2 regions of the Micromonospora sp. NPDC050695 genome follow, and region 1 is predicted to be linked to the other one. Evidence: riboswitches for the same ligand, from Rfam matches in the RefSeq annotation. Region 1 holds a riboswitch; the other holds the start of a gene.

Region 1 (4,208 bases):
GGCGGCGCGGACGAGGTCCCAGATCTGCGCCCGCACGGTGGGCAGCTTGGCCGGGTCGAGGGCCTGCACGGTGGCGTACTCGTCGAGCAGTTGTTCCAGTTTGGCCAGCTCGCCGTAGGTCTCGGCACGGGCCATCGGCGGCACCAGGTGGTCGATGACCACGGCGTGCGCGCGCCGCTTGGCCTGGGTGCCCTCGCCGGGGTCGTTGACGATGAACGGGTAGACCAGCGGCAGGTCACCGAGGACCGCGTCGGGCGCGCAGCCGGCGGCCAGGCCGAGGCCCTTGCCGGGCAGCCACTCCAGGGTGCCGTGCTTGCCGAGGTGCACCACGGCGTCCGCGCCGAAGCCGCCGTCGGCGACCGGCGCGGCCAGCCAGTGGTACGCGGCCAGGTAGTGGTGACTCGGCGGCAGGTCCGGGTCGTGGTAGATGGCGATCGGGTTCTCCCCGAAGCCGCGGGGCGGCTGGATGAGCAGCACCACGTTGCCGAAGCGCAGCCCGGCGAGCACGATGTCGTCGCCGTCGGTGTACAGCTCGCCGGGCGGCTCACCCCAGTGTTCCCGCATCCGTTCGCGCAGCTCGGCGGGGACCTGGTCGAACCACCGCCGGTACGTCCGCCCCGGTATCCGGGCCTCGGCGGCGGCCAACTGCTCCGGGGTGAGCCATTCCACGTCGTGCCCCCCGGCGGCGATCAGCGCGTGGATCAGCGCGTCACCGTCGTCGGGTACCGGGGCGTCGCCCAGGTGGTAGCCGGCGTCGGCCAGCGCGGCGAGCAACCGGACCGCCGAGACGGGGGTGTCCAGCCCGACGGCGTTGCCGACCCGGGAGTGCTTGGTGGGGTACGAGCTGAGCACGACGGCGATCCGCTTGTCGGCGTTGGGCACGTAGCGCAGCCGGGCGTGGCGCACCGCGATGCCGGCGACCCGCGCGGCCCGCTCGGGGTCGGCGGCGTAGACCGAGAGCCCGTCGGCGTCGATCCGCTTGAACGAGAACGGCACGGTGACGATCCGGCCGTCGAACTCGGGGATGGCCACCTGCATCGCGGCGTCCAACGGGGACAGTCCGGCGTCGCTGCCGGCCCATTGTTCGCGGGTGCTGGTGAGACAGAGCGCCTGGATGACCGGCACGTCCAGGGCGGCGAGGGCGCCGACGTCCCAGGCGTCCTCGGCACCGCCGCCGGAGGCGTCCGCGGCGACCGCGCCCCCGGCGGCGAGGACGGTGACCAGCAGCGCGTCGCAGCGGGCGAACAGTCCGAGCGGTCCGGCGCCGGCGGTCAGCCCGCGCAGCGAGCCGCAGAAGATGGGCAGCGGACTGCCACCGGCGTCGCGTACCGCGTCGGCGAGCACGTCGACGAATCCGGTGTTGCCGGCGAGCGCGTGCGCCCGGTAGAAGACGATCCCCACGGTGGGCCGGTCCGGGTCGGCGCGATGATCGCCGTGCACCCCGTACGCCGGTGTGGGCGCGGGTGGGGCGAAACCCTCGCCGGTGAGCAGCACGGTGTCGGAGAGGAACCGGGCCAGCTGGGCGAGGTTGTCCGGCCCGCCCTCGACGAGGTACGCGAGCGCCTGGGTGGCGACCCCGGACGGCACGGTGGAGAGGGCCGTCAGCTCCGCGTCGGGCACCGACTCACCGCCGAGCACGACCGTGGGGCGTCCGCCGGCGAGCACCGCGGCGAGGCCGTCGGGCCACGCCTGCCGGCCTCCGAGCAGGCGTACGACGGCGAGGTCGACCCCGTCGAGCAGGACGGGCACCTCGTCGGCGGCGACCCGGGCCGGGTTGGCCAGGCGGTAGTCGACGCCGCTGGCGCGGGCGGCCAGCAGGTCGGTGTCGGCGGTGGAGAGCAGCAGGATGCGCACGGCAGGCTCCGGACAGTAACGTCGGCACGCTCGCGGGGAAGCGCCTGGCGACGTGGGATGGGCGCGGGGTTCAGCGGGTACCGCGATCCGGCCGGCTCACCGGCGTGCGGCCGGCGGCGACGGGTGGCGCGGCGCGGAACTCAGCGGTGAACGGCGGGAGAGCGCCCGGGTATGGGTGCGGCAGAGCGGCCGTCGCTCAGGTCACGACGATGGTCGTCGGTGACGGAGACGCCGTGCGTCATCGGGTCCTCCTCGGGTGTCCACGCCCTGGGGTACATCCGACGGCCGAAGTATCCTGGCTTCCGGATCGACGCTCTCCCCCGGCCTTCCAACCGCAGACACACGGCCGTGACTCACGAGGGGGGATCACTCCCCGGTGACAGTGGCGGGACCGCGTCGGATTCGCACCGACTTCCTTCACTGCCGTCAGGCCGCGAATGCTGCCACACCGCCGCGCCGCCGGTCAACGCGCACGCCTGCATCGGACGGCGGCGCTCGCCACAGTGAACTGCGAAGATGCCGGCGGGGGGCCTCTCGTCGCAGTCGCGGGCTGCCGAGCCGGTTCGTCGACGGCGGAGGGATCCCACGGCTGGGCAGTGTGTGCGCGGCCCCCTTTGGAGCTGATGTCGTAGACGATTCAGCTCCAAAGGGGGCCATGGACGCCCCATCACCGGGTGTGGCCTTCCGGTTCGGCCCGGCTCCCGGTCCGCATTCGTTGCGGGCGGGCCGGCGGGCGCCAAAGAACGAACACATGATCAGCCCGGGGTCACTCACGCTGAGAGCGACGCGGCCGGCGAGTCAACGACAGCCAGCCAAGGAAGCGCGCGTGCATCACGGCAAGGTCGGGGCGACCGCCGAGACCGTACAAGTCGTGGATGGCCTCGTTCATGCAGGACGTCAGGTAAAGGGCCAGCGCCAGCGAGTGGCCGTAGAACTCGGCGACGAGATCGAGTTGCGCGCGGGAACATGGCCACGCGGCGGCACAGTTGCGGCACAACCAGGCGGGGCGCATGGGCAGGTGGGGGCGGGACCGCAGGCTCACACCACGACCCTGCTCACCGCAACCCCAGCGATCCATCACAGAGGGTGATTACTCAACGGATAACTCTCATCCGCCCTCCGGATGGCATCCCGGCATGCCATCTGACTACTGGATAAGCTGACCCTCGGCCCTTGAGCAGGAAGGGAGCCTGCCGTGAGCGTCCGCACAACTACCGCGCTTACCACTGACGACCTGCTGTGGGACACCACCGATATGCTCGATGCCTTGGCCGCTCGCGACCTCGCTCAGGTATTCCGCCTCGTCCAGCGAGCCACCCGCGCCAGCCAAACCACCCTCGGTGTCGCCACCGGCCTCAGCCAGGCTCAGGTCAGCGAGATCACCAGCGGTGCCCGCCGGGTCAGCAGCATCGATGTCCTCACCCGCATCTGCGCCGGCCTGTCCATGCCACGCCATGCACGCATGGCGCTCCTCCTAGGCGAACGCGAGCCGGCCCCGGACCTCGCCGGCCAGCAGGCCGGCAAGGCAATGCGGGACCGATGCGCTGATGTCACCGCCATCTATTCCAGCCGATCGGATTTCATGGCGGAGGCGCCTCCGCAAGCCCTCTTCGACCATGCGACGGACATCCGAGCGTCCGGCCTTTCACTCAACCTCATCTGTCAGCAGTACGCCGACAACCGCCTCCTGAAACTTCTCGCCGCGGGCACCCGCCTCCGATGCCTGTTCCTTGACCCGGCCGGCGAGGCGATCAGGCGGCAGGAGCGTGAGGACGACTATCCAGACGGACACCTCAGGGCGCTCACCGAACTCAACATCCAGAACCTGGCCCGCCGCATTCGCGACCGGCTCCCCGCGAATGCCCGAGACAACCTCGCCATCGGCGTCTACGACGAGTCCATTCGCGCCAACGTCCTTCTGATCGATGGTCGACTCTGCGTTGTCCAGCACTACCTACCGCAGATGCGAGGTGTCGACTGCCCGACCATGGTCATCGAGCGCAGCGCCGGCCCCTCCGGTCTTTACCCGATATTCGACGATATGTTCAGCTCGCTATGGGAGCGCAGCCGCCAGCTATGACCGACTACGCCCGCCTCCTCCCCCTCGCACAGGAGGCCGTTGACCTGGCACACGACCTGATGCGGACGCTTCAGCCCGGTGCGCTGACCTTCAAGGGTGACCGCGACATGGCCTCGGACGTGGATTACGCCATCGAGCGAGCGGTCCGCGAGCACCTGGCCGCCAAGGCGCCTGACATCGGATTCCTCGGCGAGGAGTACGGCACCAGCGGCGACACCAGCGCACTGACCTGGGCACTCGATCCGGTCGACGGCACCGTCAACTTCATCCACGG
Region 2 (4,208 bases), on a different contig from region 1:
GGCGCCCGCCAGCACCACGTGGGCGAGGTCGAGGGTCTGCAGCAGGTTGACGACGCCGACCGCCAGGACCCGCGCGGCCCGGGCGATGTCGCCGGCCTCGGCGGCCCGGTTGTGCACGATCTCCAGGCATCCGTGGCGTCCGCACACGCAGAGCGGGCCGTCGAGTTCGACGACGGTGTGGCCGAACTCGCCGGCGTTGGTGTGTGCGCCCCGGTGGGCCGTGCCGCCCAGCCAGAAGCCGCCGCCGATGCCGGACTCGACCATGATGAGGACCGCGTCGCCGAAGGTTCCGCCGTGCCGCCAGGCCTCGGCCGTGACCCCCGCGGTGACGTCCTTGTCGAGGTGGACCGGCAGGCCGAGGTGCGCCTCGGCGAGCTCGCGCAGCGGTACGTCGTGCCAGTGCCGCAGACCGTGGGCGTCGCGGACCAGGCCGTGCTCGTGGTCCAGCGGGCCGATCATCCCGATGCCGACGCCGGTGAGCCGGCCCCGCAGATCCCGGCCCGCGGTGATCGCGCCGATGCCGGTGCGCAGGGCGTGCAGCAGCTGCTGCGGGGTGAAGTCGTCGGGCAGCGGGCTGACCGCCGAGTGGTGCACCGCGCCGGCCAGGTCGACGAGCACCAGGCGCAGCGTGCGCCGGGCGACGTGGGCGCCGATGGCGTACCGGCTGTCGGGGACCAGCTCGTAGACGACCGCGGGTTTGCCGATGCCCGGGCGGCGGACGCCGGCGGTACGGATCAGGCCGTCGGCGGTCAGGCGGGCGATCACCTTGGAGACCGCCTGTGGTGTCAGGCCGGTGGCCTGGACGATGGTCGACCGCTCGAACGTCGGCACGGTACGCCCCACCGCCATGACCAGCGCCTGGTTGTAGCCGCGCAGGAACGTCACGTCGGCTGTGGTGCGCGTCATCTCGCCACCCTATTACGCAACGCTGTTGCTAAATTCTCCCGGTGGATGGATTGAGCAGAAATCGACGGCTCTCGGCGGTGGCCGCCCTGGCCCTGGGCGGTGTGGCCGTCGGTCTGACCGAGTTCGTGGCGATGGGCCTGCTGCCCGACATCGGCCGCGACCTGCTGTCCGAGCAGTACGCGCGGTCGCCGTCCGACGCGGTGGCCCGCGCGGGCTGGATGATCACCGCGTACGCGCTCGGGGTGGTCGTGGGCGCCCCGCTCATCGCCGCGCTGAGCGCGCGCCTGCCCCGCAAGAAGCTGGTGCTCGGCCTGCTCGTCCTCTTCACCGTCGGCACCGTCGCGTCGGCGACCGCCCCGACGTTCGACCTGGTGCTGGTGGCACGGTTCGTCGCGGCCCTGCCGCACGGCGCGTACTTCGGGGCGGCCGGCCTGCTCGCAGCGACCCTGCTGGGCCCCGGCAACGAGGCCCGCGGCTTCGCCGCCGTGCTCAGCGGACTGACCGTGAGCAACGTGGTCGGCGTACCCCTGATCACCCGACTCGGGCAGGCGGCCGGCTGGCGCACCGCGTACCTGGTCATCGCCGGGGTCTTCGTGCTCACCCTGTTGGCCGTGCTGGCGGTCGTCCCGGAGGTCGCCGCGGCGGTGGAGGGCTCGCCCGCCGCCGAGCTGCGGGCCCTGCGGACCAGGCAGGTGTGGCTGGTCGCGGCCACCGGGGCGATCGGCTTCGCCGGCTTCTTCGCGGTCGACACGTACATCGCTCCGGTCACCACCGACGTCGCCGGCCTCTCCGCCGCGACCGTGCCGTGGGCGCTCGTCGCGGTGGGTCTCGGCATGACCGTCGGCAACGCCCTGGGCGGCTGGCTCGCGGACCGGGACCTGCGCCGCAGCATGATCGTCGGCTTCGTCGCGATGATCGTGAGCATCGCCGTGTTCGGCCTCGTCGCGTCGAACCCCGCCGGCCTGTTCGTGGGCGCGTTCCTGGTCGGCGCGACCAGCCTCTACCTGGGGCCGGTCCTGCAGGCCCGCCTCATCACGGTGGCGCCGGGCGCCCAGCTGATGGGCGCGGCGATGAACCAGTCGGCCATGAACATCGCGAACAGCCTCGGCGCCGCCCTGGGCAGCGTCGCCATCGCCGCCGGGTTCGGCTACCTCGCGCCGGCCTGGGTGGGCGTGGTCCTGGCGATCCTCGGACTGGGCCTGGCGGCAGTCAGCTTCGCGGTCGAACGCCGCTCGCGCGTGCCGCAGCCGGTCACCGTCGGGAACTGACCCGCCCTCCGGTGACGGGTGTCACCGACACGCCCGGCCCGACATGTGGGGTGTGACAACCACGGCGTCCCTATATATGGTGTCGAGCGCAGCTGGTTCGGCCGCTCACCCGGAGTGGTCGAGGCAACAGGGAACCCGGTGGAAATCCGGGACTGTCCCGCAGCGGTGAGTGGGAACGACCGCCGTCATCAGCACTGGGCCACCACACGGCCTGGGAAGCGACGGCCAGTAGGAGACCGGCGAACCCGGTCGTGCCCGCGAGTCCGAAGACCTGCCAGCGCGCCGTACGCCCACACCCGGGCGTACGGCGGTCCGAGGCCGCGTGGGACGGCCGACGCCACCTGACCCACGCCGTCGCGGCGTGGCGTCCGCCGGTGTCTGTCTCCTCGTGTCCGGACCATCAGGTCTCGAACTCCGAGGAGCGAGTGGTGACAGTTACCGAGGTAGCCCCGGCCGCCAGCGGCGCGGCCCCCCGCCGGACGCAGATGCGCGTCCGCAAGCGCGACGGCGCCACCGAGGCGGTGGACGTCAACAGGATCGTCCGGGCGGTCGAGCGGTGGACCGACGACCTCACCGACGTCGACCCGCTGCGGGTCGCCACCCGCACGATCAGCGGCCTCTACGACGGCGCGACCACCGCCGAGCTGGACCGGCTGTCCATCCAGACCGCCGCCGAGATGATCGGCGAAGAGCCGCAGTACTCCCGCCTGGCCGCCCGCCTGCTGGCCGTCTACGTCGACAAGGAGGTCCGCCGCCAGGGCGTCACCTCGTTCAGCGCGGCGATCCGGACCGGTCACGCGGAGGGCCTGATCGGCGACGAGACCGCCGCGTTCGTCGCCGCGCACGCCACCATGCTCGACGACGCCGTCGACCCGGACGGCGACCGGCGCTTCGAGTACTTCGGGTTGCGCACGGTCTACGACCGGTACCTGCTGCGCCACCCGAGCACCCGGCTGGTGCTGGAGACTCCGCAGTACTGGCTGCTGCGGGTGGCCTGTGGCCTGTCCACCACCCCCGACGAGGCGGTCGGCTTCTACCGGCTGATGTCCAGCCTGGCCTACCTGCCCAGCTCACCGACGCTGTTCAACTCCGGTACCCGGCACACCCAGATGTCCTCCTGCTACCTGGTCGACTCCCCGCGCGACGAGTTGGACTCCATCTACCAGCGGTACGCGCAGGTCGCGAACCTGTCCAAGTTCGCCGGCGGCATCGGCATCGCGTACTCCCGGGTCCGGTCCCGGGGCGCGCTGATCCGCGGCACGAACGGGCAGTCCAACGGGATCGTGCCGTGGCTGCGCACGCTGGACGCCAGCGTGGCCGCGGTCAACCAGGGCGGCCGGCGCAAGGGCGCGGCCTGCGTCTACCTGGAGCCGTGGCACCCGGACATCGAGGAGTTCCTGCAACTGCGGGACAACACCGGCGAGGACGCCCGCCGCACCCACAACCTGAACCTGGCCAACTGGATCCCGGACGAGTTCATGCGCCGGGTCGAGGCCGACGAGGTGTGGTCGCTGTTCGACCCGCACGAGGTGCCCGAGCTGCCCGACCTGTGGGGGGAGCGGTTCGACGCCGCGTACCGGGCCGCCGAGGCACAGGGCCGCTACGTGCGGCAGGTGCCGGCGCGGGAGCTGTACGGCAAGATGATGCGCACCCTCGCCCAGACCGGCAACGGGTGGATGACCTTCAAGGACGCCGCCAACCGGCTGTGCAACCAGACCGCCGAAGACGGCGACGTGGTGCACCTGTCCAACCTGTGCACCGAGATCATCGAGGTGTCCAGCGACGCCGAGACCGCCGTGTGCAACCTCGGCTCGGTGAACCTCGCCGCCCACCTCGCCGACGGCGACCTCGACTGGGAGCGGCTGCGCGCCACGGTCCGCACCGCCGTGACGTTCCTCGACCGGGTCATCGACATCAACTACTACCCGACCCCACAGGCGGCGGCGAGCAACCCGCGCTGGCGCCCCGTCGGGCTCGGGCTGATGGGCCTTCAGGACGTGTTCTTCGCGTTGCGGCTCCCGTTCGACTCGCCGG

What was found. Region 1 has a riboswitch for cobalamin ahead of cobN (cobaltochelatase subunit CobN). Riboswitches for the same ligand answer to the same signal wherever they lie in the genome.
Region 2: another riboswitch for cobalamin. It lies ahead of AB0H52_RS06495 (ribonucleoside-diphosphate reductase subunit alpha); the one in region 1 lies ahead of cobN (cobaltochelatase subunit CobN).

What each region holds. Positions count from the first base shown of each region.
Region 1 is NZ_JBFAHZ010000013.1:10,414-14,621, reverse strand. It holds gene cobN (cobaltochelatase subunit CobN) at 1-1,854, opposite strand, end outside; cobalamin riboswitch at 2,143-2,272, opposite strand; gene AB0H52_RS12620 (hypothetical protein) at 2,621-2,896, opposite strand; gene AB0H52_RS12615 (DUF5919 domain-containing protein) at 3,050-3,934, shown strand; gene AB0H52_RS12610 (inositol monophosphatase family protein) at 3,931-4,208, shown strand, end outside.
Region 2 is NZ_JBFAHZ010000006.1:113,731-117,938, forward strand. It holds gene AB0H52_RS06485 (ROK family protein) at 1-906, opposite strand, end outside; gene AB0H52_RS06490 (MFS transporter) at 948-2,174, shown strand; cobalamin riboswitch at 2,251-2,468, shown strand; gene AB0H52_RS06495 (ribonucleoside-diphosphate reductase subunit alpha) at 2,660-4,208, shown strand, end outside.